4 regions of the Aestuariirhabdus sp. LZHN29 genome follow, and region 2 is predicted to be linked to each of the others. Evidence: predicted binding sites of a transcription regulator. Region 2 holds the regulator's gene; each other region holds the start of a gene.
What was found. The regulator sigma-54, encoded in region 2, starts transcription at its own class of promoters, with help from an activator protein. The targets are predictions, from matches to a motif close to TGGCACNNNNNTTGCTNT.
Positions count from the first base shown of each region.

Region 1: ACP3PW_RS10540 (HAD-IIB family hydrolase) is a predicted target of sigma-54. The motif match lies at 2,784-2,801, and genes of this name have one in related genera.
Region 3: ACP3PW_RS15235 (flagellar hook-length control protein FliK) is a predicted target of sigma-54. The motif match lies at 4,988-5,005, and genes of this name have one in related genera.
Region 4: glnK (P-II family nitrogen regulator) is a predicted target of sigma-54. The motif match lies at 4,718-4,735, and genes of this name have one in related genera.

Region 1 is NZ_JBNIEU010000002.1:804,984-812,679, forward strand. Features, by position in the region: gene ACP3PW_RS10530 (two-component regulator propeller domain-containing protein) at 1-1,898, opposite strand, end outside; gene ACP3PW_RS10535 (hypothetical protein) at 2,223-2,546, shown strand; gene ACP3PW_RS10540 (HAD-IIB family hydrolase) at 2,897-3,739, shown strand; gene ACP3PW_RS10545 (glycosyl transferase) at 3,739-4,965, shown strand; gene ACP3PW_RS10550 (sugar phosphorylase) at 4,962-6,698, shown strand; gene ACP3PW_RS10555 (AgmX/PglI C-terminal domain-containing protein) at 6,725-7,684, opposite strand; gene ACP3PW_RS10560 (ExbD/TolR family protein) at 7,674-7,696, opposite strand, start outside.
Region 2 is NZ_JBNIEU010000002.1:193,116-200,811, forward strand. Features, by position in the region: gene tldD (metalloprotease TldD) at 1-501, shown strand, start outside; gene ACP3PW_RS07540 (EthD domain-containing protein) at 508-882, opposite strand; gene yjgA (ribosome biogenesis factor YjgA) at 907-1,434, opposite strand; gene pmbA (metalloprotease PmbA) at 1,579-2,937, shown strand; gene ACP3PW_RS07555 (HPr family phosphocarrier protein) at 2,955-3,224, opposite strand; gene rapZ (RNase adapter RapZ) at 3,246-4,112, opposite strand; gene ptsN (PTS IIA-like nitrogen regulatory protein PtsN) at 4,239-4,694, opposite strand; gene hpf (ribosome hibernation-promoting factor, HPF/YfiA family) at 4,707-4,994, opposite strand; gene ACP3PW_RS07575 (RNA polymerase factor sigma-54) at 5,119-6,651, opposite strand; gene lptB (LPS export ABC transporter ATP-binding protein) at 6,769-7,494, opposite strand; gene lptA (lipopolysaccharide transport periplasmic protein LptA) at 7,503-7,696, opposite strand, start outside.
Region 3 is NZ_JBNIEU010000004.1:247,095-254,790, reverse strand. Features, by position in the region: gene fliF (flagellar basal-body MS-ring/collar protein FliF) at 1-747, shown strand, start outside; gene fliG (flagellar motor switch protein FliG) at 806-1,795, shown strand; gene ACP3PW_RS15255 (hypothetical protein) at 1,851-2,054, shown strand; gene ACP3PW_RS15250 (flagellar assembly protein FliH) at 2,076-3,065, shown strand; gene fliI (flagellar protein export ATPase FliI) at 3,065-4,393, shown strand; gene fliJ (flagellar export protein FliJ) at 4,470-4,916, shown strand; gene ACP3PW_RS15235 (flagellar hook-length control protein FliK) at 5,039-6,271, shown strand; gene ACP3PW_RS15230 (hypothetical protein) at 6,425-6,571, opposite strand; gene ACP3PW_RS15225 (flagellar basal body-associated FliL family protein) at 6,570-7,094, shown strand; gene fliM (flagellar motor switch protein FliM) at 7,127-7,696, shown strand, end outside.
Region 4 is NZ_JBNIEU010000001.1:680,736-688,431, reverse strand. Features, by position in the region: gene ACP3PW_RS03325 (fumarylacetoacetate hydrolase family protein) at 1-672, opposite strand, end outside; gene ACP3PW_RS03320 (CaiB/BaiF CoA transferase family protein) at 761-1,975, opposite strand; gene ACP3PW_RS03315 (acyl-CoA dehydrogenase) at 1,975-3,156, opposite strand; gene ACP3PW_RS03310 (LysR family transcriptional regulator) at 3,273-4,142, shown strand; gene ACP3PW_RS03305 (accessory factor UbiK family protein) at 4,155-4,421, opposite strand; gene glnK (P-II family nitrogen regulator) at 4,919-5,257, shown strand; gene ACP3PW_RS03295 (ammonium transporter) at 5,333-6,565, shown strand; gene ACP3PW_RS03290 (lipopolysaccharide kinase InaA family protein) at 6,846-7,696, opposite strand, start outside.

The DNA.
Region 1 (7,696 bases), 610 kb from region 2:
CCATCGGCTTCGGTGTATTGGTTGAAACGCTCGGCGCCCTGGTCGAAGCGGAACAGGCCTTTGTTGGTACTGACCCAAACGGCAGCGTTTTGGTCTATTTCTAGGGCGTAGATAACCTCATTGACCAAGCCCCGTTCGGCCCCAAACTGCATAACCTCTCCGTTGCTCGGGTCGTATCGGTTGAGGCCCTTACGAGTTCCTATCCAGAGTCGCTGTCTATCATCCATGCGCAGGCTGGCGATGCGCCCGTCGGACAGTTGCTGCTCACCGCTAGCCGCAACCCGTTTGCTGGTTCCTGTTGCAGGATCGAAAAGATTGAGGCCTTCCATAGTGGCGACCCATAGCTTTCCGTCTGCAGCCTGTTCAATGGCCGTGGCGCGGTTATCGCTGAGGCTGCTTTTGTCTCCCTCCTGATGGGAGTAACGCAGGAAGCTTCCATCAGCTTGCAGCAGGTTGAGGCCACCGCCCCAGGTGCCAACCCAGAGGCGACCCTGGTTGTCGCGGTAGAGACTGCGAACCTTATTGCTGGACAAACTGGCCGGGTTGGCAGGGTCATGAACAAAACGGGTGACGACGCCTGTTGTCAGATCCAGTCGATTTAAACCGCCGGAAGCGGTGCCCGCCCAAACGGAGGATTGCCCTGGGTCCATCCACAGAGCCCAGATGCGGTTGTTGCTCAGGCTGTTGCTGTCGGCGTTGTCCTGTTGCCACACCCGGGTGAGTGTGCGCTCGGCATCGAGGAGGTGAAGCCCGTTGTCGGTGCCGACCAGTAACTCTCCTTCCGGCAAAGCAAAAAAGGAGCGCATGGAATTTGATTTCAAAGCGAGAGAATTGGTGCTGTAGTTCTCGAAACTCTGCTGCGCGAGAACGTGCTTGTTGACGCCACCGAGCAGTGTGCCTACCCAGATCACGCCACTGCGGTCACCGTTTATGGCGGTAACGTGGTCGTTGGACAGGGCGTAGGGGTCTCCGGCGTCAGCATGGTAGAGACTGAAGCGGGATTGATCGTATTGCCAGATAGCCAGCCCCTTGTCGGTGCCGATCCAGAGGGTGCGCGAGGGAGCCTCATAGAGCGATTTTACTTCCAGTCCTTTGAGATGTTGATCGATCAGCGGTAGACGCGATAGCTCGGGCTTTTCTGGCCATAACTGTAAAACACCCTGTTTGCCAGCGGCGACCAGGATGAAATCCTCCACCGCCAGGAGCTGGTAGACCTTCATCGCCCTGTTGGCGTCGTTGCTACCCCCGAGGTGCAGCTGGCGAATCGACCCTGTTGTACTATCGGTGAGTGTAAACAGCCCTCGGTCGCCACCAAACCACAGAGTGCCCTGCTGGTCCTCGGTTATCGCTTGAATACCGGGTTGTTTAGAGTCTTCGGTATCAAGGCTAATGGCGGTAAACCGATCGTCCTCTGGCTGGTAGCGATTCAGCCCCTCGCGGGTACCTACCCAGAGGGTGCCATCACTGCCGCTGTGCAGGCTCTCAATCTGGGCGTTGCCTAAGCCGCTGGTGGTGTCATAGCGGTAAAAACGGTCGTTGACAGGATCAAAACGGTTGAGTCCCCTGCGGGTTCCCACCCAGATCTGGCCATGATCATCTTCGATCAGTGCGGTTATAAAACTGTCAGAGAGCGAAGAGGGATCGTTCTGGAGCGGTTGGTAGGGAGTAAATCTGAGGCCGTCGTAGCGGTTAAGGCCATCCTGGGTGCCCAGCCAAAGGTAGCCACGGGAGTCCTGTAAAATCGCAGAAACCGTATTTTGGGATAGGCCTTGCATCGCATCGAATGCGCGAAAACGGATGTTGTCGGTTGCCCATGCCGACAGGCCGGCAAAAAGCGCACAAAAAAACAACAGTGCCAAGCGCGCCATAATGCTGCCGTTCACTCGGTTTTCGAGCATAAATCGAAGCCTTTGTTCCCGAAGGTGTTGAAGCGTAAATTGACGGTTCCAAGGGTGGCCCGCACTATCCCCGAAGTGGCCTTCTTAGTACTACTATATCAATCTTGCGCTGTCTCACAAGCCTTAACTATAGGCATTTTCTGGTGTCAGGCAATATTGAATGATCTTTCAGCATTAGAGTGACACGGGCAGCTTTTTTCGCCATGAGGGACGTTGATCCTGATGCCGATGCCAGCATCTTTTTGGATTGCGCGCTTGGGGGAGGGGGCAAGGTCATATAGAATCTATAGGTATTAAGGATCCAGATTACCGAGAGAGGGAATTATGCACACATCCGAGAGTAACCGTTTACTAATGGAGTTGGAAAAACGTCGGCGGGATATCAATCGGGATATCATCAACCCCCGGGTAGCAGAGCTCTGCCTGGATGATCTGGCGCCCATGCTGACTATGGTAGCCAACGCACGGGCCGAATATCTGGGCGCGCTGTTCGATATGAGCACCGACGAGGGGAGCCTGCCAAGCCATACCCAGGTCGCTGAACTGCGCCAGCGTCGCGAAACCTTTGATGAACTGGTGAGTGCGGTAAATGCACTGGAAGCGGTGATTCAGCGCGGCTACCTGGACGTTAAATCCGGCCGCGGGTAACCCCTCTCTCCGATAAACTGCATAACGCTTACGATTTGCACCTATCCTGTTTGCACCTAATTGGAGCGGCTATATTTCGCTGCCCTAATTAGGTGCGTATTTGTGGGCGCTTTTGAAGGGGCGGCCATGACCCGAGGCAGGGAGGCGCGCCGAACGCTGCCGATGGCGAGCGCGAAACGGCCTTTGTATAGGGGTTTTCTGGCCAGGGTCCGCAAGTGTCTATTTAAATTATCAAGTTGGCAAACATGCTGCATTGCTCTGCCCATTGGCGTCGTTGGGGGCGCGGGCCATTATCCGGAATCCTACCCCCTTCGGCATAGACAGGTTTGAAAGGAGGGTAGCACCGTCGGATGGATATATGCGGCCAGCAAGCAACACTGATATTTACCGACCTCGATGGCTGCCTCATCGACCATGATGGCTATAGCTACGCCGCCAGCGCGCAAACCCTGGCCGAGCTGAAAACCCGCGTAGCGATCATTATCAATTCGAGCAAAACCTTTTCCGAGATCGAGCAGTGGCAGCGAGAGTTTGGGCTGGACACCCCGTTTATCTTTGAAAATGGCTCCGCGATCGCCTTTCCCCAGCAATGGAGTCCATCGCTACCCGCTAGTGCGTACCCCTACCACAACCGCTTGATTATACCGCTGGCGGGATCGAGGGAGCTGTTACTGCATCGTCTGAGCGCACTGGCCACAGACTATCGTTTCAAAGGGTTCTACAGCATGGCGCCAGAGGAGGTGGTCGCCCTCACCGGCTTGAGTGAGGCGGCCGCACAGCAGGCGCAGGACCGACTCTTTACCGAACCGCTGCACTGGCAGGATACCGAGGTAAAGCTGGCCCGTTTTGCACAGGCGCTGGATGCCAGTGGACTCTGCGTGCAACGCGGGGGCCGTTTCGTTCACGTCATGGATCGGGTGGATAAAGCGATTGCCATGAGAACCCTGCAGATCATGCTCGAACAGCGCGATAACACGAGCTATCAAACCCTGGCCCTGGGGGATAGCGATAATGATCGACGCATGTTGGAGAGTGCTGACATCTCCTGCGTTGTTCGCAAGCCCTCAGGAGAGCACCTTAAACTCAAACGCAAGCAACGGGTGCTCTATAGCGAGCAGGTCGGATCCAGCGGTTGGAACGAGTGCGTTGCGGGTCTGATGGACCGGGGTTTCATTTATAATGGAGATAACTAATGGGTGACTTTTACCAGAACGGCATTATTACCACGCTGCACAATCTGTGTGACCGACCCCTTGAGCAACTGGAGGAGGAGCTATTGGGGTTTTCCCGCACCCGTCCTATGGCCCTGGTGCTGCCCTCGTTGTTCTCCGAGCTGGAGGGGCCTGCCCTCAAAAATATTGTTTCCCATGTTCGCAATGCTTCCTATCTGAGCCAGATCGTGGTGGGGTTGGATCGCGCCAACGAAGGGCAGTACCGGTTTGCGCAGGAGTATTTTTCCCTGTTCCCCCAACATTTCCGTATTCTGTGGAACGACGGACCCCGCCTGCGGGCGATCGATGCCCAGCTTCAGGAGCAGGGGCTCGCACCTCGTGAGATGGGGAAGGGGAGAAATGTGTGGTATTGCTTTGGCTATATTCTCGCGTCGGGCAGGGCGCGAGCGGTTGCCCTGCATGATTGCGACGTACTGACCTATACACCAGAGATGTTGGCACGCCTCATCTACCCGGTGGCCAACCCTAACTTTAGCTACGAGTTTTGCAAGGGATACTACGCGCGCGTAGGCGCTAACAAGATTAACGGACGGGTTAGTCGGCTGCTGGTGACACCGCTGATTCGCGCCCTTAAGTGTGTGTGTGGTCACTCGGATTACCTCGAGTACCTCGATAGTTATCGCTATCCCCTGGCGGGTGAGTTTTCGTTTCAGGTGGATGTGTTAAATGATCTTCGTATTCCCTCGGACTGGGGCCTTGAGATCGGCGTGTTGTCGGAGATGAAGCGTAACTATGCCACCAATCGCATTTGCCAGGTGGACATTGCCGATGTCTACGATCACAAACACCAGCCGCTATCCAAAGAGGACGCCAGTAAGGGGCTTAGCAAGATGAGTCATGATATTGCTAAAGCCATTTTCCGTAAACTCGCCACTAACGGCGAGGTGTTCTCCAATGAACGTTTTAGAACGATCAAAGCGACCTACTACCGTATTGCCCTGGACTTTATAGAAACCTATCACAATGATGCGCGCATTAATGGGCTAGTGTTTGATCGTCACGACGAGGAGGAAGCGGTTGAGCTTTTCGCTCGCAACATTATGGAAGCGGGTAATTACTTTCTGGATAACCCGATGGAAAAGCCCTTTATACCCAGCTGGAACCGGGTGATCTCCGCCCAGCCGGATATTCTGGAACGGCTCTATGAAGCGGTGGAGGAGGATCACCGGGAAATGGCTGCACTGTGAGCAGTTTTTCGCTACGTGCTCGAATCGGCGAGCAGCTGCGACAGATCTATCGAAATGAGATAGATCTTGAGTCTGTTGTGGATCGTCTGCTCCATGAGATGAGGTTGCGGGGTGAAGCGCCTTGTCTCGGCCAAGGAGTGGAGCAGCCCAGTCACTGGAGCGCCGCTGATGCTTACCTGATCACCTATGGCGACACCATCTACCGGGATGGAGAGAAGCCCCTCCATAGCTTACAGCGATTCTTGCTGAACGAGTTATCGGGGACAATAAGTGGGGTCCATATATTGCCATTCTTTCCTTACACCTCGGACGATGGCTTCTCCGTCATGGACTTTACCAGTGTTAACGAAACCCTGGGTGAGTGGAGTGATATTCAGGCGATAGCGGATGACTTCGTGCTGATGTCGGATCTGGTGATCAATCATATCTCTTCGCGCAGCGCCTGGTTTGATAATTTTCAGGCGGGAATCGATCCAGGCCGCAATTACTTTATCTGCTGTGATCCCGCTGAAGACCTGTCGCGGGTCGTGCGGCCCAGAGCCAGCGAGTTGTTGCGAGAGGTGCAGACGGTCGACGGCAAACGGCACGTCTGGTGTACCTTTAGCCATGATCAGGTAGACCTTGATTTTTCCAACCCCGAGTTGCTGGTTGAGTTTGCCCGAATCATTCGGCTTTACCTGGATCGAGGGGTGAGGGTGTTTCGCCTCGATGCCATCGCATTTCTTTGGAAGGAGGTGGGTACCGATTGCCTGCACCGCCCCGAAACTCATGAGATCGTGCGCCTGCTGCGCACTCTGGTACTGCACGCCGAGTCCGGTGCCCTGTTACTCACTGAAACCAATGTCCCTAACCGGGAAAATCTCTCCTATTTTGGTAACGGCAACGAAGCGCACATGGTCTATAACTTCCCGTTACCTCCCCTGTTGCTGCATACTCTCTATGGCGGCGATTGCTGCGGTTTGACCGAATGGTTAATGAGCATGCCAGCGCCACCGCTTGGTTCAACCTATCTTAATTTTATCGCCTCCCACGATGGTATTGGCCTGAGACCGGTAGAGGGAGTTCTCAGTGCCCTCGAACGGGATCGTATGGTGGCGATGGTGGAGCAGCTGGGTGGGCGAGTCAGCGTACGTACGCTGGAGGGAGAGGTGACTCCCTATGAGCTCAATATTTCCCTGTTTGATGCCCTGGCGGCCAGTTATCAGGGCGTTGATCCTTGGCAGCAGGCGCGGTTCCTATGCGCCCACACGCTGATGTTGGCACTGCAGGGGGTGCCTGCATTTTATATTCATAGTCTGTTGGCGACCTCTAATGATTACGACAGGGTGCAGCATACAGGCAATGCCCGCGCGATCAATCGGCACCGTTGGCAAGAGGATCTGTTGGACGCGGCATTGGCCAATCCCAAGAGCCCTCAACGGCAGGTGCTGGAGTCGATCAAATCGTTGCTGGCGATTCGTCGCGAGCAACCGGCACTGCACCCTAACGCCAACCAGTACGTACTGCAGTTAGGGAGCAAGGTGTTTGGTGTATGGCGTCAGAGTCTGGGGCAACACCAGACTCTGTTCGCACTGAGCAATATCACCGACAGCCCGCAGCGGGTGAGCCTGCACAGCGTGAACCTCGATGCCGCCGTCCAGTGGACAGAGCTGCTCAGTGGGGAACAACTAGTTCAGGATCAGGCAAGCATTGACCTGCAGCCTTATCAGTCGGTGTGGCTAAGCTCCGTCTAGCCACAGCAATCGGTCACGCAAAGGGATCAGCCTGCGGGCGAGAAATCGACGTGGTAGTTCCCTGTCCAGCTTTCGACCGGTTTTTCGCCGAAGTCCATCAATAGAATCCGCGCGACCAGCTTGCGCTCCAATGCGGCATTTCCGAGCTCGCTGGAGACCAGTTCACATCGTTCCACCTGGCCCGACGGCAGGATCGTCAGGTTAAATACGACGCGCCCCTTGAGCCCGAGCTGTTTGCGCAGCGCGCTGCGATAGAGGGCGTAGAACGAGGTTTTGTGTCGGTCGAAGGTTAGCTGGATCTCCTCGGTGGTGCGTTGGCTGGGACCGCTGCCACTGCCACTACCGCCCCCGGCACCAATGCCCACCAGATCCACCGGGGTGTCGACCTGGGTCGTACTGCGGCCTGCCAGCTGGGCGCTGCCCGTTGCCTTAAGGGTGCTGACCTCGATCCCCCCGCTGCCGCTCATGGCATTGCTCGCCAGTTTATCCTGTTTGCTGCTGCGGGATTGACCGGCCACGGATGACTTGAGCTTGGTTGCACCGATCTTGTTGAGGTCGGTGAGGTTGCGCAGCGCAGCCAGTTGGCTGGTGGCCTTCATCAAGCCGCTTTGTGACGCCACCTTGCGAGCCTGTTTCACCTCCTCGACGGTTGCCTTTTCGGTAGCCGGTCGAGGCTTGGGTTTAACCACTGCGGCTGGTGCGGGCGCGCTGGTGTTGGCCTGGGGTTTTTCGACCTTGACCTGAACCGGTGGCGGAGGAGGGGGAGGTGGTTTTTTCTTCAAAATCATGCGGGCGACCCGCTGTGGAACCTTTTCCAGCTCCTCTCGCTCAATGTCGGGTAGGACAACAAACAGGTTGACCCAAACGAACAGGGTAATGAACGCGCCGAGTGAGAGTAGCAGCAGGCTGCGAAAAAACAGCCGCTGGGAGAGGGGTTCGGCCCAGGAAAGTAGCGGAACTTGCATTGGCAAGGCGTTACGGCTCACTGGAGCTGTCCT
Region 2 (7,696 bases):
ACGTCTACCGAGTGCACCATGCTGATAGAGAAGGGGGTTCTCAAAGGCTATATGCAGGACAAGCTGAATGCACGCCTGTCCGGCGGCACGTCGACGGGTAACGGTCGACGTGAATCCTATTCGCATTTGCCGATGCCGCGGATGACCAACACCTATATGTTGGCCGGGGAGAGCGATCCCCAAGAGATTGTTGCGTCGGTTGAACGGGGTATCTATACCGCTCATCTCGGCGGAGGTCAGGTGGATATCACATCGGGCAAGTTCGTTTTTTCAACCAGCGAAGCCTATCTGATCGAAAAAGGGAAAATCACGACACCGATCAAAGGCGCGACCCTGATCGGCAACGGCCCCGATGCAATGCGGCTGGTGAGTATGGTGGGTAGCGACCTGGAGCTAGACACCGGTATCGGCGTGTGCGGGAAGGAGGGGCAATCGGTGCCGGTAGGGGTTGGTCAGCCCACGCTGAAAATCGATGAGCTCACCGTGGGCGGGACAGGCTGAGTAGGCTCAGGCCTTGTCGATGATGATCGTCTCGTCGGCATAAAACGAGGTGGAGCGCTTCAGGTCGAGAGCAAAGTGCTTACCCTCGGTCAGGGTTTTAACCATCTGCTGCCACTCTTCGCTGGCGGTGGCTTCAAAGCTTGCCTTGGGTTGGTCGAACCACATTTCCACAACACCATCGAAGGGGGCTTCAAACTGTTGGCGCTGCTGCAACAGTTGGTTTTCTTCGACTTGCAGGGTGAGGCTTTTGGTCAAGCGGCGGCAGCCCAGTTTGACCGCAACGGAGCGAATAAACTGCTCAAACTCCGTGTTCCAATAGTCTCGAAATTGAAGGGCACTGACGTCGGCTTTGCGCCGAAAGCAGAGTATCTGTTTTATCACGCTAGTCTCTCCCTGAAAAAATCCTTACTCGGCAAGTTCCGACTGCTCACGCAGGTAGCGAAACAATTTGCGGCTGCTCGCTAGGGGTTTCTGTAATTCCAGTTCTTTGCGGCTATTGCGTATCAGCTGCCGCAGGTGCTGGATATCGGCCGCTGGATAGGTATCCAGATACTCCTGAAGCGTCTCGTTACCTTCGCTGATCAGTCGTTCACGCCAGCGCTCGAGCTGATGGAAAATTCGGTTGTACTCTGCGCTGCTGGTATCGAGACGATCCACCGCTTGTTGCAATGGCTCCAGATCCTCATCGCGCATCAGTTTTCCGATGTACTGGCGGTGGCGTTTAAGCGCGTTGTTGCTTTTTATTCGACGTGTTTCTTCCAGTGCCCTGCGGAGTCGTTCAGTGATCGGCAGTGAGGTCATGACGTCGGGTTTAAGGTCGAGCAGGCGCATACCCAGTGCTTGCAGCTCGTGCATTTCGTTTTTGACCTGGGTCTTGCTCTTATAATCTTCGTCGTCGAAATCGACCGATTCGTTGTCTTGTTCTGGGCGCATGGGGGAGACGATCTGTGGCTTCGAAATGGGTAGGTGACTATTGTAAACCGATCCTGCTGGAATGTCTGTTTTGAGCGAAAGGCTTGTTCGCTAGCCCCCTGCAGGTAGAATGGATCGTTACCCCCTAGCCTGGTGATACAAACCATGACCTCAGTCCCAAATATAACACCGCTGGATCTTCGTCAGGAGCAGTCCCGCTTGCAACAGTTGGTGCAGGATATTCTGCTGGAGGCTCGCAAGCAGGGAGCCAGCGGGGCAGAGGTGGGTGTCAGCCTGGATAACGGGCTGACCGCCAGTGTGCGCATGGGGGAGGTGGACACGGTCGAGTTTAATCATGACCAGGGTTTTGGCATCACCCTCTACTACGGCCAACGCAAAGGTTCCGCCAGTACCTCTGACAGCAGTCTGCAAGCGATCATTGATACCGTGGAAGCGGCCAGTAATATCGCGCGCTACACATCGGAGGACCCTTATGCGGGCCTGGCCGATGCCTCCATGATGGCGACCGACCTGCCGGAGCTTGACCTGTACCACCCCTGGGATGTGGAGGTGGACCATGGGCTGGAGATCGCCACTCGTTGCGAGCAGGCGGGGCTCGATGTCTCGGAGCAGATAACCAATTCCGAGGGAGCAAGCCTCTCAACGCATCAAAGCTGCCGGGTGTACGGCAACAGTCATGGTTTTATGGGCAGCTACCTGGCCTCAAGGCAGAGCTTGAGTTGTGTGCTGATTGCGGGCGAACAGGAGCGGATGCAGCGGGATTATTGGTATGCCGTGTCCCGTAAGCGAGAGGATCTGGAAAGTCCTGAATCGATCGGTACCCAGGCAGCCAATAGAACCTTGCAGCGCCTCGATCCCCGAAAGATACCAACCTGTCAGGTCCCGGTGCTGTTCGCTGCAGAGGTTGCCAGTGGGCTACTGTCCCATCTGCTGGGGGCGATCAGTGGGTCAAGCCTGTATCGTGAAGCGAGTTTCTTATTGAATCAGCTGGATAAGCCGCTGTTTCCTGAGTTTGTCAGCATCTATGAGCGGCCCCGCTTGCGAGGTGGCCTCGCCAGTGCGTCGTTTGATAATGACGGTCTGGCGACTTACGACAAATCCTTTGTGCAAGATGGAGTGCTCTGCAGTTATCTGTTGGGCGCCTACTCGGCGCGTAAATTGGGTATGACCAGCACCGCCAATGCCGGGGGGGCGCACAACCTGCGAATCAGTGATAGCGGTTTGGATGCCCCGGCGTTACTGCGGCAGATGGGTAGCGGTTTATTGATTACCGAGCTGCTGGGGCAGGGGGTTAATCTGGTAACCGGGGACTACTCGCGGGGAGCCAGTGGGTTTTGGGTCGAAAATGGGGTGATTCAGTATCCGGTATCGGAGATAACGGTCGCGGGTAACCTGCGGGATATGTTTGCGAATGTCGTCGCGGTGGGGAATGATGTGGATCACCGTGGCAATGTGCAGGCAGGTTCCATCCTGATTGATGGTATGACCGTAGGGGGCGACTAGGTTTTTCGGTCGAGAGCTTACTCTCCCTCGCCAAAGAAATCGTTGACCAGCTCGCTGATCGCTTGCAGTGCCCGATCCTCGTCGTCGCCGTCGATGCGCAAATCAAGCTCGGTGCCTTGGCTGGCTGCCAGCAGCATCACCGACATGATGCTTTTGCCATCGACCATGGTGGTGCCGCGCCCCACTTCGATACTACTGCCGAAAGCGGCCGCCGTGGTCACAAATTTTGACGCTGCTCGGGCGTGGAGTCCGAGTTTGTTGATGATATGAATCTTGGTTTCTATCATTGTCGCTACTGTTATTATATTTTATTGTTTTTGCGCGGTGTGCAGTTCGCGGTGACGAACCTGAACGTTTTGAATCTGACTACTAAAGCGTCGGGTCAGCTCTTCGCTGATGTATACCGAGCGGTGATGGCCGCCGGTGCAGCCGATGGCGATGGTCATGTAACTTCGGTTTCCCGCCTCGAATGCTGGAAGCCAGCGCTCCACAAAGTCACCGATATCAGCCAGCATCTGCTGTACCTCAGGTTGTTCTCCCAAAAAATCCCGCACGGGTTTCTCGAGCCCACTGAAGCCCCTCAGGTGCGCTACCCAATAAGGGTTAGGTAAACAGCGTACATCAAACACGTAATCGGCATCAATTGGTATGCCTCGCTTGAAACCAAAGGACTGGAATAGCAGTGCGAGACTGTCGTCCGTGCGCATCGCAACACGGGTACGAATCAGGTCGCGTAATTCGTGCAGTGATAGTGCGCTGGTATCCAGAGTCAGTTTTGCTCGATTCTTGAGGGGGGCCAGGAGCTCACTTTCGGCGAAAATGGCCTCTTCCAGCGAGCATTTGTCATTGGACAAGGGGTGGCGTCGCCGTGTTTCACTGAAACGCTTTAGCAGGGTAGCTGGGTCTGCATCGAGGTAGATCACCTCGCACTGCACGCCATTATTGGTTAGTTGGGCCAGTATCTCGGGGAAGCGTTTAAGGTCCGCGTGCATGTTGCGTGCGTCGATGCTGACAGCGGCATTTCTAAGTGACTGCTCGCTTGAGATCTCTGCGGCTAGAGACCCCAGTAAGCCTGCTGGCATGTTGTCCACACAGTAGTAGCCCTGATCCTCGAGCACGTGCAGCGCGCTACTTTTGCCGGATCCCGATCTTCCACTGATGATTACTAATCGCATTTTGCTGGTTCCACTTGCCGACTGGTGCGTGCCGCGCCCTGTTTCTGGTGTGGTGGGTGTTGACCGCGTAAGTCACTGAGCTGGCAGTATACCAGTTGCATTGTGGCAGGTCTGCGATTTGGGAGATCAGTCGAGGGGGGCGATCGCCATTTGATAGAGTTCGGTACTGCTCTGCGCGGCGCGCAGGCGGTTACGGTAGCTGGCATTGTCCAGCCGGCCGGCCAGAGCCTGCAAAATCGCCAGATGCTCGTTAGTCGCTTCGTTGGGGACAACGAGGGCAAAGATGATATCTACCGGGAGCTCGTCCATGGCGTCGAAATTGACACCCTCAGACAGTTTGAGCAGTGCCGCCACAGGTTCTGTACAGGAGGTGAGTCGGCAATGGGGAATCGCAATACCTTTGCCAAAGCCTGTGCTGCCGAGGCGTTCACGCTCAAACAGGCCGTTAAACAGCTCGTCGGCTGTTATCTCCTGCCCTGCCTGGGCGAGAGTTTCGGCAAGTGTTTCGAGTACGCGTTTTTTACTGCCGCCTTCCGCAGCGCAGAGGCTGCGGTCGGGGCTTAGGAGGGATATAAAATTCATAGCCAGATCTAATTAACGGGCGAGATTCTTTTCCTTGTGTTTCATGAGCTGGCGATCCAGTTTGTCCGACAGCATATCAATGGCCGCGTACATGTCTTCATGGACGGCAGTTGCGTGGATGTCCGCACCGCGGACGTGCAGATTGGCCTCCGCTTTTTGTCCCTCTTTTTCGATACTGAGGGTTACGTTGACGCTGGTGATGCTGTCAAAGTGTCGCTCAAGACGATCGACTTTAGTTGCTACGTATTCACGCAATGCTTCCGTTACATCAACATGATGACCACTGATATTGATTTGCATGCGTTTTCTCCTGAATGTTTGTTACATGATGTTGAGTCGACGTCGTGTCAGGCTCAAGTGTATGCCTCTGTTACCGATCATATCCGAGGCTCGATATCTCAATGTTGTCGCCAATCAATATAACCTATACCAGACGTTTCCTTTCGTTAGAAGGAGCAATTGATAATGACTCCCGGTATTTGGCAATAGTGCGGCGAGCAACCTGAATTCCCTGCTCAGCAAGCAAACCCGCTATCTTGCTGTCACTCAATGGCTTTTTTGGGTTCTCTGCGGCCACAAGCTTCTTGATAATAGCCCTGATTGCCGTAGAGGAGCACTCTCCTCCACTGGCGGTACTGACATGGCTTGAGAAGAAATACTTGAGCTCAAATATGCCGCGGGGGGTGTGCATGTATTTTTGCGTCGTTACCCGGGATATGGTGGATTCGTGCATGCTGACCGCTTCGGCGATATCGTGCAGTACCAGCGGTTTCATCGCCTCTTCACCATACTCCAGAAACCCGCGCTGATGCTCAACGATCTGGGTGGCCACCTTCATCAGTGTTTCGTTTCGGCTCTGCAGACTCTTGAGAAACCAGCGGGCTTCCTGCAAGTGGTTTTTCAGGTAGGTGTTGTCTGAACTGTTATCAGCACGTTTGACCAGCGAAGCGTAACCCGAGTTGATGCGGACTCGGGGCACAGAGTCCGGGTTCAGCTCGACGGTCCAGCGGCCGTTCACCTTTTTTACGGTGACGTCGGGTATGACATATTCAGGCTCGCTGCTTTGAATGCTTGCCCCGGGTTTTGGGTTGAGGGTCTGGATCAGTTCAATCGCAGCTTTGAGATCGGCCTCTTTGAGACGGGTTTTGCGCATTAATTGAGCGTAATCATGGGAGCCCAACAAGTTGATGTGTTTCTCAACCACCAGGGCCGCTGAACCCAGGTGAGGGGTGGTGGTGGGCAATTGGGCAAGCTGGATTAACAGGCACTCGCTGAGGGATCGAGCCGCCACACCGACTGGATCGAACTGCTGAAGACGGTGTAACACCGCTTCAAACTCATCCAGTTCAATGTCCAGATCCTCTTCGATGCCTTCCATCAGCTCTTCGCAGCTACAGCTGAGATAGCCATCGTCCTTGAGTGCGTCAATGATGGTAATGGCTATCGCCCGGTCGGTGTCGGACATAGGTGTCAGGTTAAGCTGCCACTCCAGATGGGACTGAAGGGTTTCTGAGGTGCTGGCTCGCGTGGCCGGATTGTACTCATCGTTGTCGGACGAGCCCGACCCCGAGGAGGGCGGCAGACTGGATTGATAAACATCATCCCAGGCGGTGTCAACGGGCAGATCTTCCGGGATATTGTCCTGCCAGTCGTCGGACATCACCTCATTTTCGTTGTTGGCACTGTCGGCGCTTTGCTGATCCTGCTGCTCAGCCTCTTTTAGGCCGTTGTTTTCAGCCTTGTTGTCGAACTCGCTACCATCTTTTGCGCTTTCTTGCTCGGTCGCCGCCTCATTATCGGAACCCTCTTCGGGCTCGAGCATGGGGTTGGATTCGAGGGCTTGTTGAATCTCCTGCTGCAGATCCAGGGTAGAGAGCTGAAGTAGTTTGATGGCTTGTTGCAGCTGAGGCGTCATCGTCAGCTGCTGGCCCATTTTCAGGACTAGGGATGGTTTCATAAATAATACAATGTCCGGTCCATAATCTGCGCATCACTCCCGTTGGGTTTTCCGGTCGCATCCTGCTCCGGCAAAAATCTTGCATGGTTCTATTATAGGGTTGAACGGGATGAATGCCTATATGCGAAATTCGTGTCCCAGATAAACGTCTTTCACTTTCTGGTTATTCATCACGGCCTCGGCATTACCCTCGGCGATGATCTTGCCTTCACTAACGATATAGGCAAGCTCACAGATATCCAGTGTTTCGCGAACATTATGGTCTGTGATCAGCACTCCGATGCCCTTGTCGCGCAGGTGGCGGATCACATCCTTGATGTCATTGACCGAAATGGGGTCGACCCCGGCGAAGGGCTCATCGAGCAGGATAAAGGCGGGTTCCGTGGCTAGCGCCCGCGCGATCTCTACTCGTCTGCGCTCTCCACCCGACAAGCTGATACCCTTGCTGTTGCGAATATGGGTGATGTGGAACTCCCGCAGCAGGGCTTCAAGTTTTTCCAGTCGCTGCTTGCGATTGAGATCCTTGCGGGTTTCCAGTATGGAGAGGATATTCTCGGTAACGGTTAGTTTTCGGAAAATGGAGGCTTCCTGGGTCAAATAGCCTATGCCCTGGCGTGCGCGGCCATGCATTGGCAGGCGGGTAATATCCACACCATCGATTAAAATCTGGCCTCCATCGGACTGCACGAGCCCGACAATCATATAAAAACTGGTGGTTTTTCCTGCCCCGTTCGGCCCTAGTAAGCCGACAATCTGGCTACTGGAGATGCTGATCGAAATATCTTCGACCACCTTTCTTCCGCGGTAACTCTTTGCCAAGTGAAGTGCTTTAAGGGTTGCCATGGGGATATCTACTGCTTGACTTTGGGTTGGATAATCATTTCGACACGGTTGCCGGCCTTGCTGCTGGAGCTTCCGCTCTGGGCATTAACCGCCTGGGTTGTCATGTTGTAGTGGATCGTTTCGCCGGTAAAGGAGTTGCCCTCCTGCAGCAGGCGGGCGTTCTTAAGTAATTTCACCTGATCGCTGGCAACGGAGTAGTCGA
Region 3 (7,696 bases), on a different contig from region 2:
GGGATACCTGGCGCGCTATCGAATCAGCCTCCGGGAGAGGCTACTGTGCCGGAGCAGGTTGAGGGTGCCGAAGGTGCAGCGGAGCAGGGTGCTCGTCAGGACTCCCGTTCCCGCTCAGCCCGTAACTTTGAGCTCGATAAAACCATCAGCCATACCCGCTTTCAGCAGGGGCGTATTAGCCGGTTGTCGGTTGCGGTGGTGATCAATGATATCACCGAGGTGAATGCAGAAACCGGTGAAACCACTCGTATTCCCTGGAGTCAGAGCGACCTGGATCGCTTTACCCTGCTGGTTAAGGATGCCGTAGGTTTTGATATCTCCCGCGGAGATAGCGTGAATGTGATTAATTCGGCATTCCGGGCCGTGGCGGAAGAGCCGCTGCCTGAAGTGCCTTTTTATACTGAACCCTGGTTTTGGGAGATCGGCAAACAGGTAGCGGGGGGGCTGTTCCTGTTGATCTTACTGTTTGGCTTTATTCGCCCCATGATCAAAAACATTATGAGCGCCAGTGGCGATAGCTCTCGGGGGGGCGTCAGTGCTGAGGATCTCGATGCCCTGGATGCTGCCAGTGGCGGAGAAGCCGGTTTGGGGGATGATCGGGTTACTCTCAGTGGTGCCGGAGGTGTACTATTACCCGGTCCCCATGAAGGTTATGAGCAGCAGCTGAATGCCGTAAAGGGCTTGGTGGCCGAAGATCCGGGTCGTGTAGCACAGGTAATTAAACAATGGGTAGCGGACGATGAATAATCCAGTTCCTGCAGCGACCGATCCGGTTGTAGCCAATGCTCTTGAGATCGCAACCAAAATGGGCGGCATCCAGCGGTCGGCCATTTTTATGATGAGCCTCGGTGAGGCAGATGCCGCGGAAGTCCTTAAGCATATGGGGCCGAAAGAGGTGCAGCGCGTCGGTGCGGCCATGGCTCAAATGGAAAATATTAATCGCGATCAGGTCGATTCAGTTCTCAGGTTTTTTATCGATACTGCACGCAATGAAACTGGCTTGGGTGTGGGAGCGGATGGTTACATCCGCAACATGTTGACCCAGGCGCTTGGCGAAGACAAAGCGAGCGGCCTCATTGACCGAATCCTGCTCGGTGGAAATACTACCGGGCTTGATACCCTGAAGTGGATGGAACCCCGGGCGGTAGCCGACGTTATTCGTTACGAGCACCCCCAGATTCAGGCGATTGTCGTCGCCTATCTCGACTCCGACCAGGCCGCTGAGATTTTGGGCTATTTTGATCCCAAAGTACGACTGGATATCGTGCTTCGGGTGGCAGGCCTGAGCACGGTGCAACCCGCAGCGCTGCAGGAACTCAACAATATTTTGGAGCGTCAGTTCTCCGGCCGCAGTGGCTCCCAGACCACGACCATGGGAGGGGTTAAGGTCGCCGCTGATATTATGAACTTCGTCGAGAGTGGCATTGAAGGTCAGTTGATGGATCAGATCAAGGAGGTCGATGAGGACCTGTGCACCCAGATCGAAGACCTGATGTTTGTGTTTGATAATCTGGGAGATGTCGACGACCGGGGTATTCAGGCGTTGCTGCGTGAGGTCTCCTCTGATGTGCTGATCCTCGCACTTAAGGGTGCCGATGATAAGGTCAAGGATAAGATCTTCAAGAACATGTCCAAGCGTGCGTCCGAGCTGCTGATGGATGATCTGGAAGCGAAAGGGCCTGTACGGCTTAGCGAAGTGGAAACGGCGCAGAAAGAGATCCTTACCATTGCCCGCCGCATGGCGGAATCGGGTGACATTGTCCTCGGGGGTAAGGGTGGCGAGGAGATGCTGTAACGGTGACTTCTGTGCGTAGACACTGCATCGGTTGTGGACTACCAAAGGGGCTGAAATGAACACCCCCAGGCTGTTTCAACATAAAAACTACACAGGCACCGTTGAAGTGAACACGGATGAAGGTGGTTTCTACGGCAAGGTTGGGTTCGTACGCGACCTCATCTCCTACGAAGCCGAAACCATTCCCGAGCTCAAGGTAGCCTTCATTGAGGCGGTCGATGAGTATCTGGCCGACTGCCAAGAGCTTGAGCGCCAATAACAGCGTGAACGAGTATGCATCATGACGATTAAATCGGATTGCCACGACACTCTGATACCCGCGGAGAGCTGCGGTGCCGTAAGCCCCGTCGCGTTACCCGCTTTCGAATCCCCCGGCCATGTTGTCGAGCGCGAGGGGGGGGAAGAGCAGAGTTTTTCAGGATTTCGTCGCACAGGGGCGCCATCACAGTCGGGTGTGGCGGGAGCGAGTCGCACAGCAAAAACACCGCTGACACCGGAGCAGGAGCTGCAAAAAAAGCGAGAGCAGGCCTACGTTGAGGGATTTGCCGCCGGCAAGTCCGCCGGATACGACGAAGGCTTTGCCCTGGGGAAAGCCGATGGCGAGCGGCAGGGGGAGGCTGTCGGTACCGAGCGTGCCGAAGCTGAGGCCAAACAGCGCTTTGACGACCAGTTGATGCGTCAGGGAGCGATGATCGGTGAATTAAGTCGTCAGCTTGTATACCCGATCGCCGAGCAGGATGAAGCCATTACCCGGTCCCTCGCAGAACTCTCTTTATCCATTGCTCGGGAGGTGATAGGTCGCGAAATCAATGCTGATTCGTCGCATATCGAGACGATCTGCCGCGAGGCGATTTTGCAACTGCCGTTGGCCAGTGGTGCGATACGCGTGAGTATTCACCCGCAGGATCAGCCCATTGTGCAGAAACTTTGTGAAGAGTTGCAGGGTGATTGGCAGATCGTGCCGGACCAGAATATGCTGCCGGGTGGATGCTGTATTGAAACCGCCAGTAGTTTGGTGGATGCATCGGTAGAGAAAAGAGTTGCGCTGATTGCCGAACAGGTAGCCGAGCAGCATCTCCATACACACGCACAAACGACCCAGCAGCAGCATGAAAGCCTGGAGGGGTTGGAGCAAAGGCTGTCGGCAACCGATGATTCATCGATTGCACCTTCGGCGAGCCCGCAGGCGGCTGGTTTATCCGATGACGAACGGCCCGATGACGAGCAGCCCGGTGAGGACTCGGAAGCGCCCGATGGGGAGGCTCTGTGATTCGCCCCGACTTTGCCGTACGCCTTGAGGCATACAAAAACAGTTTGAAGCCGGTTTCAACGCCCCAGGTTGCAGGGCGTTTGACCCGCATGGTGGGGTTGACCCTGGAAGCTGTTGGTTGTCGGGTTTCTACCGGTAAGCGGTGCCTGATCGAAACCCATGACGGAGGTTATATAGAAGCCGAAGTGATGGGGTTTGACGACAAACGAATCTTTTTGATGCCCCTCGAAACGGCCCCTGGCATTCAGCCCGGTGCGCGGGTGATCCCTCAGGAAACTGAAAGCCTGGTACCTGTTGGGATGGGGATGTTGGGGCGAGTGATAAATGGCCTTGGCAAGCCTCTCGATGGAAAAGGCGCACTGGATGCTGATGATTATGTTCCCCTGGCGGGTGAGACCATCAATCCACTGGGCAGGCAACCGATCAATGAACCCCTCGATGTAGGTATTCGTTCTATCAACTCCATACTCACGGTTGGGCGTGGACAGCGGCTGGGGTTATTTGCGGGCAGTGGTGTCGGTAAGAGTGTACTGCTCGGCATGATGACCCGCTTCACCCAAGCCGATATCACTGTTGTTGGATTGATCGGTGAGAGGGGTCGAGAAGTTAAGGAGTTTATCGAGGAGACTCTGGGTGAAGAGGGGCTTGCCCGTTCAGTTGTTGTCGCGTCGCCGGCGGATGATTCTCCGGTGATGCGCTTACGCGGAGCCATGCTTTGTACGCGGATCGCCGAATACTATCGTGACCAGGGCAAGAGCGTATTGTTGCTGATGGACTCGTTAACTCGCTACGCGCAGGCACAACGAGAAATAGCACTGGCTGTCGGCGAGCCACCGGCAACCAAAGGCTATCCACCATCGGTATTCGCCAAGCTGCCCCAACTCGTAGAGCGGGCGGGTAACGGTGCCAGTGGCCGTGGCTCGATTACGGCCTTTTATACCGTACTAACGGAGGGGGATGACCCCCAGGATCCTATAGCCGACGCATCGCGAGCTATCCTCGATGGTCATGTGGTGTTGTCGAGACGGTTGGCCGAAGCGGGTCATTACCCGGCCATCGATATCGAGGCGTCGATAAGTCGGGCGATGCCACAGGTTGTATCCGAGGAGCATCTTGCGTTGGCCCAAAAATTCAAACAGATCTACTCTGTATTTGAGAAGAATCGCGACTTGATTGCGATTGGAGCCTACAATGCGGGCAGTGACCCAGCCATTGATGATGCCATCGGCAGACAGCCCATTATGCGTAGCTTTCTACAGCAGGGGCTGCGTGAAAGCCTAACCTTCGACGATAGCCTGGGTGGTTTACATACGGTGATGGACAGCTGACCTTGGTTGGCATCAACGGTCGATAATTTGCCAAGGCTCCGGCCCCATCAGATGACACCCGAAGGAGCACGGTGACGTGAAACGTTCAACTCGCATGAATACCGTTTTGCAGGTAACCAGTGCCGATGAAGAGAAAGCGGCCCAGCTGTTTAAGCAGATTAACGACCGCCTCAAAAGCGAACAGAATAAGTTACTGCAGCTTCAATCCTACCAAATGGAGTATCACCAGCAGGTTCGAGAGGGTCGTGCCTTTAGTGTGCAGCAACTGCAGCAGATGTCTCAGTTTATTGGGAAATTGGGAGAGGCGATTGAGCAGCAGCAGGCGCAAGTAGTGCGAGTGACCGAGCAGATGCAGCAGTTGAGGCAGAGCTGGATTTCGGCACGTGGCCGCACGTTGAGCATTACCCAGCTACAGGAAAACTACCTTGCCGAGGAGCAGCGCTGGGAAAATCAACAAGAGCAGAAAGAGATCGATGAGCTCGTAAATAATCGCAGCGCGCGAGCTATCCACAACAAGCCGTAGTTATTAAAAACACCAGCGTTGTTGGCGTATTCCTCCGATGGGTTTTGTTCCTGTCTCTCTGGTTTCATAGTTGGCCTGCATATTGCTCATACAGGGTGTAACCCGAAAGTGAGTATCACGTTATGCAAAATGGAACCGCACTTATATCCTTTGCCAGCTCCATGCCTGTCGCCGAACCGGTGGCGGGGATTGTGGCTCCTGGCATGTCTGAAGAGTCGCCGCCGACCACCTTTAGTTCGGCACAACTAACTGATTTAAAAGAAAGTATTGAGGATTTCCTATCGCCGGAGTTGTTGGCCCAGCTGTTTCCAGAAGGGGTGGGTAATCTCCCTGACGCTGAGTTTGCCGAACGGGTAGAGCAGCTCCCACCATTTGTTCAGCAAACGCTTTACGCCTTGCTGGGCGGCAACGGTTTGCCGCTGACGGAACAGCCTTTGCCGCAAGCAGCACCCGACAAAGCGGTAGCGGGAGTCGAGGGCCGGGAGGGGGGTATCACTCCGGCCAGCAGTGATCCGGCGGGGCGAGTAGCTCCTGTTATTCAATCATTGAGCGCAACTGCGGAGTTTGTCGCTGAGGAAGATGCCCCGGCCTGGCTGCAGGTGTTGCGCCCCTTGAGTGGTAAACAGGAGGGCGGTGACCCCAGGCTCGGGCTGGAATCCAGGCTACCACCTACGGTATCTGATGCAGAGAACTCGACCGTACTGAACGCCCACGCAGCACCTGCCGGGGAGTTGTCGGCGTTACTGCAGCGTTCATCCCAGGCTGGAAAGGTGGCCATTGATGCTGCTCTGGCACCGCTGGATTCGTTATCGGCGCCTTCGGAGGTGCAGACCAACGTGGTGCCTATGGCAAACGGTTACGCTATCCAGACACGGGAAGTTCAACCTGGCGGGCCACAGCAGTTGGTTACCGAGATAACCCAGACCGTTGGCACGGCGCGCTGGGGTGAGGCGGTAATGGACAAGGTGATGTGGCTTAGCAGCCAGAACGTCCAGTCGGCACAGATTCGGCTTGATCCCCCGGATTTAGGACCTTTGGAAGTTAAGATCAGCATTAATAGTGATCAAGCCAACGTTGTTTTTTCAAGTAACCATGCTCAGGTGCGCGATGCATTGGAGCAGCAGTTGGCGAGACTACGGGAGATGTTTGATCAACAAGGCGTGGAGTTAGTCAGCGTGGATGTCTCGGATCAGGGGCTTGCCCAGCAGCAGGGGCAAGGCGACGATAATGACCCTGATGGAGTCGGTGCCGTTTCGTCAATATCACAGGAGGCGGAGGGTGAAGATGTTGCTGAAGGCGACGCCTCAGCAGCCAAGGTGGTTATGGGTTCAAGTTTGGTCGACTATTACGCTTGATCTGAGGGTGAAATTGCCGAGTAGAGGGGCGTGCCGGTTGAGCTGGCACGCCCTTTCACGTTTGTGCACCTTTGATCTGACGGTAATCCGAGTCAGTCATTGCCCATTTAAAGTAGCTCGTTTCATTGCCTGTCGCTGGTAAGTCAGTTGTCTTCAATTTAAAATTACCCCTGATTTACGAAGGCCAGAGATTGCTGCTGTCAGGTTTTTTTCAATAAAATCAGCAGCTTTCAATCGATAAAGCTGGCTCAACTTTTGCAATACCACCAGTATTGCAGTCATACGACGGATAATTGACATGGCAGAGAATAATACGGATGAAGTTCAGGAAGGTGGCGATGAGCCAAAAGGCGCCAGCAAGAAGAAACTTGTCATCTTTTTACTGTTAGCGGTCGTGTTGCTCGCTGGTGTGGGCGGTGGTACCACCTATTTCCTATTAATGGGGGGGGAGCAGGTCGAGGTAGCCGAAGGGGAAACGGAAGAATCCGAGGAAGTAAGCTCCAAAGAGGCTTTTTATATGGCGTTGGGCGACCCTTTTATCGTTGATTTTAATGTTGATGGAAAGCAGCGTTTTTTACAGATCTATATCTCTGTTATGGCTCGAGATAAGGAACCTTTGTCAGCGTTGGAAACCCATCTACCGCTGATTAGAAACAACCTGAATCTGGTGATTGGGCAGCAGGAGTTTGCGGCGCTCTCTACCAGTGAGGGCAAGCAAAAACTTAAAGATGAAGCGCTGGTATCTGTTCAGCAGGTAATGAAAGCTGAAACCGGAAAAGATGTCATTGAATCAATACTGTTCACCAATTTTGTTATCCAGTAATCGATAAAGCTGTCCGCCGGGAAGGATTGATTGTGCAAGACTTACTATCACAAGACGAAATCGATGCGCTACTTCATGGCGTAGATGACGGTGATGTCGATACAGAGACGGATACGTCGCCTGGAGGCATAAAATCCTATGACCTGACAAGCCAGGATCGAATTGTTCGTGGGCGCATGCCTACGCTGGAAATGATTAACGAACGTTTTGCCCGCTACACCAGAATTAGCATGTTTAACATGCTGCGCCGTAGTGCTGATGTCGCTGTTGGTGGTGTTCAGGTAATGAAGTTTGGCGAATACGTTCATAGTCTTTATGTGCCCACCAGTCTCAACTTGGTCAAAGTTAAGCCGCTGCGTGGGACCTCTCTTTTTATCCTCGATGCCAAGCTGGTGTTCAAACTGGTAGACAATTTTTTTGGTGGGGAAGGGCTGCACGCCAAGATTGAGGGGCGTGAGTTTACTCCTACAGAAAACCGGGTTGTACAATTGGTTCTGGAACAGGTTTTTATTGACCTTAAGGAAGCTTGGGGGCCGGTTCTAAAAGTTGACTTTGACTATGTAAACTCAGAAGTAAATCCTGCACTTGCCAATATCGTCAGT
Region 4 (7,696 bases), on a different contig from region 2:
GTCATTGTAGTCGGCACCGCGCAGAATCCAGGGCGCGAGAGGGGAAAAGCTGTCGGCACCCTTGGCGCGAATCCACTGTAGATCGGATGACTGCCAGCTACGGTCGGTGACATCGTTGCCGGCGCTGACGCCAAAAATATACTCCGGTGCTTCGCTAACGGAGATATTGCGCGCGGTTTTGCCGATGATCACCACCAGCTCCCCCTCGTAGTGAAGGTTGGTGGAGTCGGGGTATAGCCAGATCGGGTCACCATCGCCGGAGAGGGAGCTGGGTAGCTTGGAGAACAGGCGTGGCACGTCGCCCCGCGATGAGAACATATGGCTGCGGTAGTTGAGGCCCACCGCGATGATCTTCGATGGAGTGGTCGCGGGCAGCAAAATCACCGACTCCAGTGCCAGTGAGCCGCTGCCCGCTCGGTAGTCGCCGCTGAACAGATCTCCGACGAGAGGGGTGATAGTGTTATTGTCGATGAAGCCATAGGCGGGGGAGCCAGCGCTGGAAAAATGAACCAGGCGGTGCGGTGCCGTGCCGGATTGCGTGCCATCGGCAATGAGGGTGGGAGCCGACAGCAGGCTTAATAGCCCCAGCCCCAGCCACAAGACGAGCCTGGGAACCCTTGGGGTGTGGGTAAAGATGATGTTCTGTACGGGTGCTGGAGTGCGAATCGTCATCGTCGTGCCCGCTGAGGTTTCGATAAGTGTAGACCTGTTACGGGGCAGGCAGGCCCATTGCGCCATGGGCCTGTAGCGGCGGGTTGGGTTATTCCAGCACCCCGTTGGCTTTGAGTTCGTCCCAGTTGTCATCGGGTAACTGCAGTAACGCTTGCAGCAGCGTGCGGGAGTCCTGGCCAAGACCGGGGGCCGCACCCTGATACTCGATGGGAGTGGAGGAAAATTTAATCGGGTTGGCGATACTCGGCGCGCTACCCCCTTGTGATCGTGGCAGCTCCAGCTGCATCTCCCGGTGTTGCACCTGGGGATCGTCAAATACCTGGTCGAGGGTATTGATGGGACCGCAGGGAACCCCCTGGTCGGACAACGCCTGTAGCCACCAGTCGCTGCTGTGCTGTTGCATCAGTTGGGTGATAATCGGCACCAATTGATCGCGATGTTTAACCCGCTCCCGGTTGCTACTGTAGAGAGGGTTGCCGGCTAATTCGTTGCACCCGGCGATCGCGCAGAACTTGATGAACTGCGAGTCATTGCCCACCGCCAGAATAATATGGCCATCGGCGGTCGCGAACGCCTGATAGGGGACAATATTGGGGTGTGCATTGCCGAGCCGGCCCGGAGCCTTGCCGCTGGCCAGGTAGTTCATGCCCTGGTTGGCCAGCGTCGCCACCTGAACGTCCAGCAAGGAGAGGTCGATATGCTGTCCTGCGCCGGTTTGCATGCGGTGAATCAGCGCCGCCTGAATGGCATTGCAGGCATAGAGGCCGGTCATCACATCGGCCAGGGCAACACCGGTTTTCATCGGCATGCCGTCGCTCTCGCCGGTTACGCTCATCAACCCTCCCATCGCCTGGATCATAAAATCGTAACCGGCCCGGGCCCGGTACGGCCCTGTCTGGCCGAAGCCGGTGATGGAGCAGTAGACCAGCGCCGGGTTGATTGCGCTCAGGGAGGCGTAGTCGAGGCCATACTTGGCCAGCCCGTCTACCTTGAAGTTCTCCACCACAACATCGCATTTTTTGGCCAGCTCGCGGATGATCGCCTGACCCTCGGGCTGGGTGATATCCACGGCCACGGAACGCTTACCACGGTTAGTGGCGTGGAAATAGGCGGCGTCCTCGGTGTCGTTGCCGGCGCTGTCCTTGATATAGGGTGGCCCCCAGCTGCGGGTGTCGTCACCGCAGCCGGGGCGTTCGATCTTGATCACCTCGGCGCCGAAATCTGCCAGCATCTGGGTGGCCCAAGGGCCCGCCAGGATGCGGCTGAGATCGAGTACGCGGATACCGCTGAGTGCGCCCTTCATTAGCCGAACGCCTGCAAGCCAGTCTGGGCCCGCCCCAGAATCAGCGCGTGCACATCGTGGGTGCCTTCGTAGGTGTTAACCGCCTCCAGATTCATCACATGGCGGATGACGTGAAACTCGTCGCTGATGCCATTGCCGCCATGCATGTCACGCGCCATACGGGCGATATCCAATGACTTGCCACAGTTGTTACGCTTGAGCAGCGAGATCAACTCTACCGGGCACGCGTCCTGATCCATCATCTGGCCCATCCGCAGGCAACCCTGCAGGCCGAGGGATATCTCGGTCTGCATATTGGCCAACTTGAGTTGAATGAGCTGGGTTGCCGCCAGCGGGCGACCGAACTGTTTGCGATCGAGGCAATACTGGCGCGCGGCGTGCCAGCAAAATTCGGCGGCGCCCAGGGAACCCCAGGCGATGCCGTAGCGTGCCTTGTTAAGACAGCCGAAGGGGCCCTTAAGGCCGCTGACATTGGGTAGCAACTGCTCCTCCCCAACGACCACGTTGTCCATCACAATCTCGCCGGTAATCGAGGCGCGCAGGCTGAACTTGCCCTCAATCTTGGGTGCCGACAGACCCTCCATTCCCTTCTCGAGGATAAAGCCGCGAATCTCGCCGTCGAGTTTGGCCCACACCACGAATACGTCAGCGACGGGGCTGTTAGTGATCCACATTTTGTTGCCGATCAGTCGGTAGCCGCCGTCGACTCTTTCGGCACGGGTGCGCATGCTGGCAGGGTCGGAACCGGAGTCGGGTTCGGTGAGGCCGAAGCAGCCGATCCACTCGCCGCTGGCCAGCTTGGGCAGGTACTTCTGGCGCTGCGCTTCGCTACCGTAGGCATAGATCGGGTGCATCACCAGTGACGATTGCACGCTCATCGCCGAGCGGTAACCGCTATCGACGCGTTCGACTTCGCGGGCGACCAGCCCGTAGCAGACGTAGCTGACGTTGGCGCAGCCATAGGCTTCGGGCAGGGTTGCGCCCAGCAGACCCAGTTCGCCGAGTTCGCGCATAATAGCCGGGTCGAACTGCTCGTGGCGGTTAGCCTCCAGCACTCTCGGCATCAGCTGCTGTTGGCAGTAGTCGCGGGCGCTGTCGCGCACCATGCGCTCCTCTTCGCTGAGCTGGGCATCGATGTCGAAGGGATCTTGCCACTGGAAGGCGGTGCGTGACTGACTCATGAAACTCTCCAAAACAGGGTGACGGGTATGGGCATTACTCTATGATGTGGCTCATAATAAATACAATATATGTCACTGATACTTTTTATCAGTAATTTTGATGGCGAGCCCCGGGTATGGATCTCAAACGATTACGCTATTTCAATGAGCTGGCGACCACCGGCAACTTTACCCAGGCCGCGAGTCGGCTGGGGATTGCACAGCCAGCACTGAGCATGGCGATGCAGAAGCTGGAGCAGGAGGTGGGGTTAAAGTTGATCAACCGCACCGAGCGGCGAATGACCGTCACCGCAGACGGCGAGGTGTTGCTGCGCTACGCCCGCCAGATGATCGATCTCATGGCCGACGCCCAGCGCGAGTTGCAGGCGCTGAAGGAGCTGGAGCAGGGTGTCATTCGTCTCGGGGTGTCGGCGATGCTCGCTTCCTATTACTTGCCGGAGCGACTGCTGGCCTTTTCCCAGCGTTATCCGGGGGTGCGCATCACCCTGTTTGAAGCGGGCACCGCCACCCTGGAGCAGATGGTGCTGGCGGGAGAGCTCGACCTGGCCCTGCTGCGCACCGACCGTCCCCATGAGCAGGTTCGTTACCGAGCACTGATCGAAGAGCAGATCGTGGCCTGCGTACCCGTAGGCCACGACCTGGCGCGTCAGCAGACGGTTACCCTGCAGCAGGTGACCGATCAGCCGCTGGTGCTGTTTCGGGAGGGGTATTTTTTGCGTGAGGCGCTCAGTGATTACTCCCGCAGCGCGCGTAAGCCGCTGGATATTCGCTTCGAAACCAACCTGATAGAGCTGCTGAAGCGCCTGGTGCGCGAAGGGGTGGGCATCAGTACCTGCCTGTCGATGATCCTCGAACAGGACACCGACCTGCGCGCGCTGCCCTTCGATCCGCCCATAGGGTTGCCCATAGGGATCGGCTGGAAGCGTAACCACTACCTCTCGCGAGCCGCCCAGGCGCTGGTCAGCTTTCTGGAAACACCGGAGTAGGGCCGCTGCGCTTTAGTCGGGGCTTTGATCCCGCTTTTCGAGTTCGCTGATCAGCGACTCATAACGGGCTTCCAGGGCTTCGAGGCGTGCGCGGGTGCGTGCCAGTACCGCTGCCTGGGTATCGAACTCGTCCCGGCTGACCAGGTTGAGTTTGCCGAAGGCGCTTTGCAATAACAGCTGCAGGTTTTTCTCTGCATCCTGGTGTAACTGGGATTTTTCGCCGCCGAGTACCTGCGCGGCCTGCCGGCTGAGGCCGGCAATAAACATCTTGTTGATCATCTGACTGCAATCTGCTGAACCTGAAAGAAGCGCCATTCTAGCACAGGCGAATCTCCACGCCCCTACTCCTCGTGTCTTCTTAACGGCGGAGCCAGCCTCTATCGGGGTGGGAGTGCACCAATGGGGAAACAGAAATGGTCATTGCTGGTGCTTGCTGACGGGAACAATCGAGACTGCTCTCTCTTGGTGCACTGTTAGGGTGCATCGGCCAAAAACGGTGCTTTGTGGTGCGTTAGGAAATTCCCTGCTTCTCTGAAAAGCCAATAACTTATTGAAATTTATAATAAATCTCAATCTGGCATAGCTGGTGCAAAGAGCAAGCACTACGTAATTGCACAGGCCGATCGCTTAATTGCAGTTACCCGAGGATGCGTGGCCTTAGCCATCAACGTTTATGCAGCGTTAATGGCTAAGGCCAACCCGGTCAGGAAGACCAGAGTATAAGCGCGGGACTCAGAGCCACCGGCCGGCCCCGAAAACGAACCAGGAGATTCTACATGAAGTTAGTGTCAGCAATTGTCAAACCATTCAAGCTCGATGATGTGCGTGAAGCCCTCTCCGAGATTGGTGTTCAGGGTATAACCGCCTCTGAAGTCAAGGGTTTCGGGCGCCAGAAAGGCCACACCGAACTCTACCGCGGTGCAGAATATGTGGTTGATTTTCTGCCCAAGGTAAAGCTTGAGATCGCTATCCCCGATGAGATGCTCGATCAGGTGATCGAGGCCATCAGCAAGGCGGCCCATACCGGCAAGATTGGCGATGGAAAAATCTTTGTCACCACCGTTGAGCAGGTCATCCGGATTCGTACCGGTGAGACCGGCACCGACGCCGTTTAATCACTCACCGAATCAAACGACTCTAAATAGAGGGGAACTGTTGTGGAAAACAACCTATATCATCTCCAGTATGCAATGGATACTTTTTACTTCCTGGTGTGTGGCGCCTTGGTCATGTGGATGGCCGCCGGTTTTGCCATGCTGGAAGCGGGCCTGGTGCGTTCAAAGAACACCACCGAAATTCTCACTAAAAACATCGCGCTCTACGCGATCGCTTGCATCATGTATATGGTGTGCGGCTACGCCATCATGTACGACGGCTCCCTGATGCTATCCGGGATCGAAACGGTCGATGTTGATGCGGTAATGGGCGAATTTGCTGCCCGTGAAGATGGCTTCGAAGGCGGTTCTATCTACGCTGGTGCGTCCGACTTCTTCTTCCAGGTTGTGTTCGTCGCAACCGCTATGTCCATCGTTTCCGGTGCGGTTGCCGAGCGTATGAAGCTTTGGTCTTTCCTGATCTTCGCCGTGGTGATGACCGGTTTCATCTACCCCATGGAGGGTGCCTGGACCTGGGGCGGTGCCGATGTATTCGGTATGTACAACCTGGGTGACCTTGGCTTCTCCGACTTCGCCGGTTCCGGTATTGTGCACATGGCCGGTGCGGCTGCTGCTCTGGCTGGTGTGCTGCTGCTGGGTGCTCGTAAAGGTAAGTACGGCCCTAATGGCCAGGTTAACGCCATCCCCGGTGCCAACCTCCCGCTGGCAACCCTGGGTACCTTCATCCTGTGGATGGGATGGTTCGGCTTCAACGGTGGTTCCGTACTCAAGCTGGGCGATGTGGGTAATGCGGCGTCTGTCGCAATGGTGTTCCTGAACACCAACGCCGCTGCTGCCGGTGGTGTGGTTGCCGCCCTGATTGCTGCCCGCCTGCTGTTTGGTAAGGCTGACCTGACCATGGCACTGAACGGCGCCCTCGCTGGTCTGGTCGCTATTACTGCTGAGCCCTCTACGCCAACGGCCTTCCAGGCCAGCCTGATCGGTGCGATCGGTGGTGTGTTGGTAGTGTTCTCTATCCTGACCCTGGACAAGCTGAAGATCGATGATCCGGTCGGTGCCATCTCTGTTCACGGCGTCGTCGGTCTGTTTGGTCTGATGGTTGTTCCGGCCACCAACAGCGGTGCTTCTTTCAGCGGCCAGTTGATTGGTGCCCTGACTATCTTCGGATGGGTGTTCGTTACCAGCCTGATCGTATGGGCCATCCTCAAGGCAGTGACCGGAATCCGTGTCTCTGAAGAGGAGGAGTACGAAGGTGTTGATATCGCCGAGTGCGGTATGGAAGCCTACCCGGAGTTCACCTCCAAGTAATCGAAAAGCTTCTCGCTATTGGGCGCCTTCGGGCGCCCTTTTTTTGCTTACAGGATGTAAGTAGATCGCGAGAGCCAGGGATGGCGGCAGCGATCAGGAGATGGGCGGTATGCCGCGAGGCCAGGGATGGCCAGGAGCGGCGAGGCCAGTTAAAGGCCGATAGTTGCTCCTGCACAATCGGCACTCCCGACGTCCCTGTCGGTCGTAGATCGCGAGAGCCAGGGATGGCGGCAGCGATCAGGAGATGGGCGGTATGCCGCGAGGCCAGTTTAAGCCCGACCTACAGGGTTTCAAGCTTCTTGGCAAAGGGCGCTAGCAGCGCCTCGAATTCGGTCCGTAGCGGCCCCTCCCAGTTGCGAAGGAAGCGGTCGAGGTCTTTGCGCAGGGCGCTTTTGAGGGCAGCGTCGTGGCGGTGGCTGCGCAAGCTGTCAAGGTCGATCAGTTGCAGTCCCTCGGCGGTCACCAGCAGGTTGCTGGCCTTGGTGTCGCCGTGGCTGAGGCGAGACCGATAGAGTCCATCGAACATCTCCACTACCTGGCGTTTGAGGGTGGCAACAGGGCAGGGAGAGGCGGAGGGGATGTTGAGCGCGGTGGCCAGGTCGGTGCCCTCGATCGACTCCATCACCAGGAAGGCGCGGCCTCGCAGTGGGCCGGCGCGCTCCTCCATAAAAGCGAGGGCGAGCGGGGTGGCGATACCATCGAAGCGTAGCCGGTAGGCATTGCTCCAGTAATGCCAGGCTCGGCTCGGCCTAAGACCGCGGCTGAGGGCATGGCCGAGCCCTTTGAGATTGAAGCGTTTCACCACCCAGCGTTGGCCGTTGATCGTGACACGGCTGACCGTCGCCGTGTTGCCGCGCTTGAGGATTTCGCCCCCATCAACAAAAGGGTCGGGGTCGGCCAACAGTTGCTGGAGAGCAGCGTTGTTGGCATCCCTGCGCTGGATCAACAGACGCTTGAAACTCTGCTGGCACTGGAATTCGGTGCACTCGCGAAATAGCTTCTTGCGGTAATGTCGCCAGCGTTGGGCGCGCATCCGGGTTACGGCGTGACCGAGTGCGTTGCTGTCGAATCCGGGGTTACCGATGGCATCGACGTAATGTTGCCACAGCAGAGAGGTCCAGTTGTCGGCGC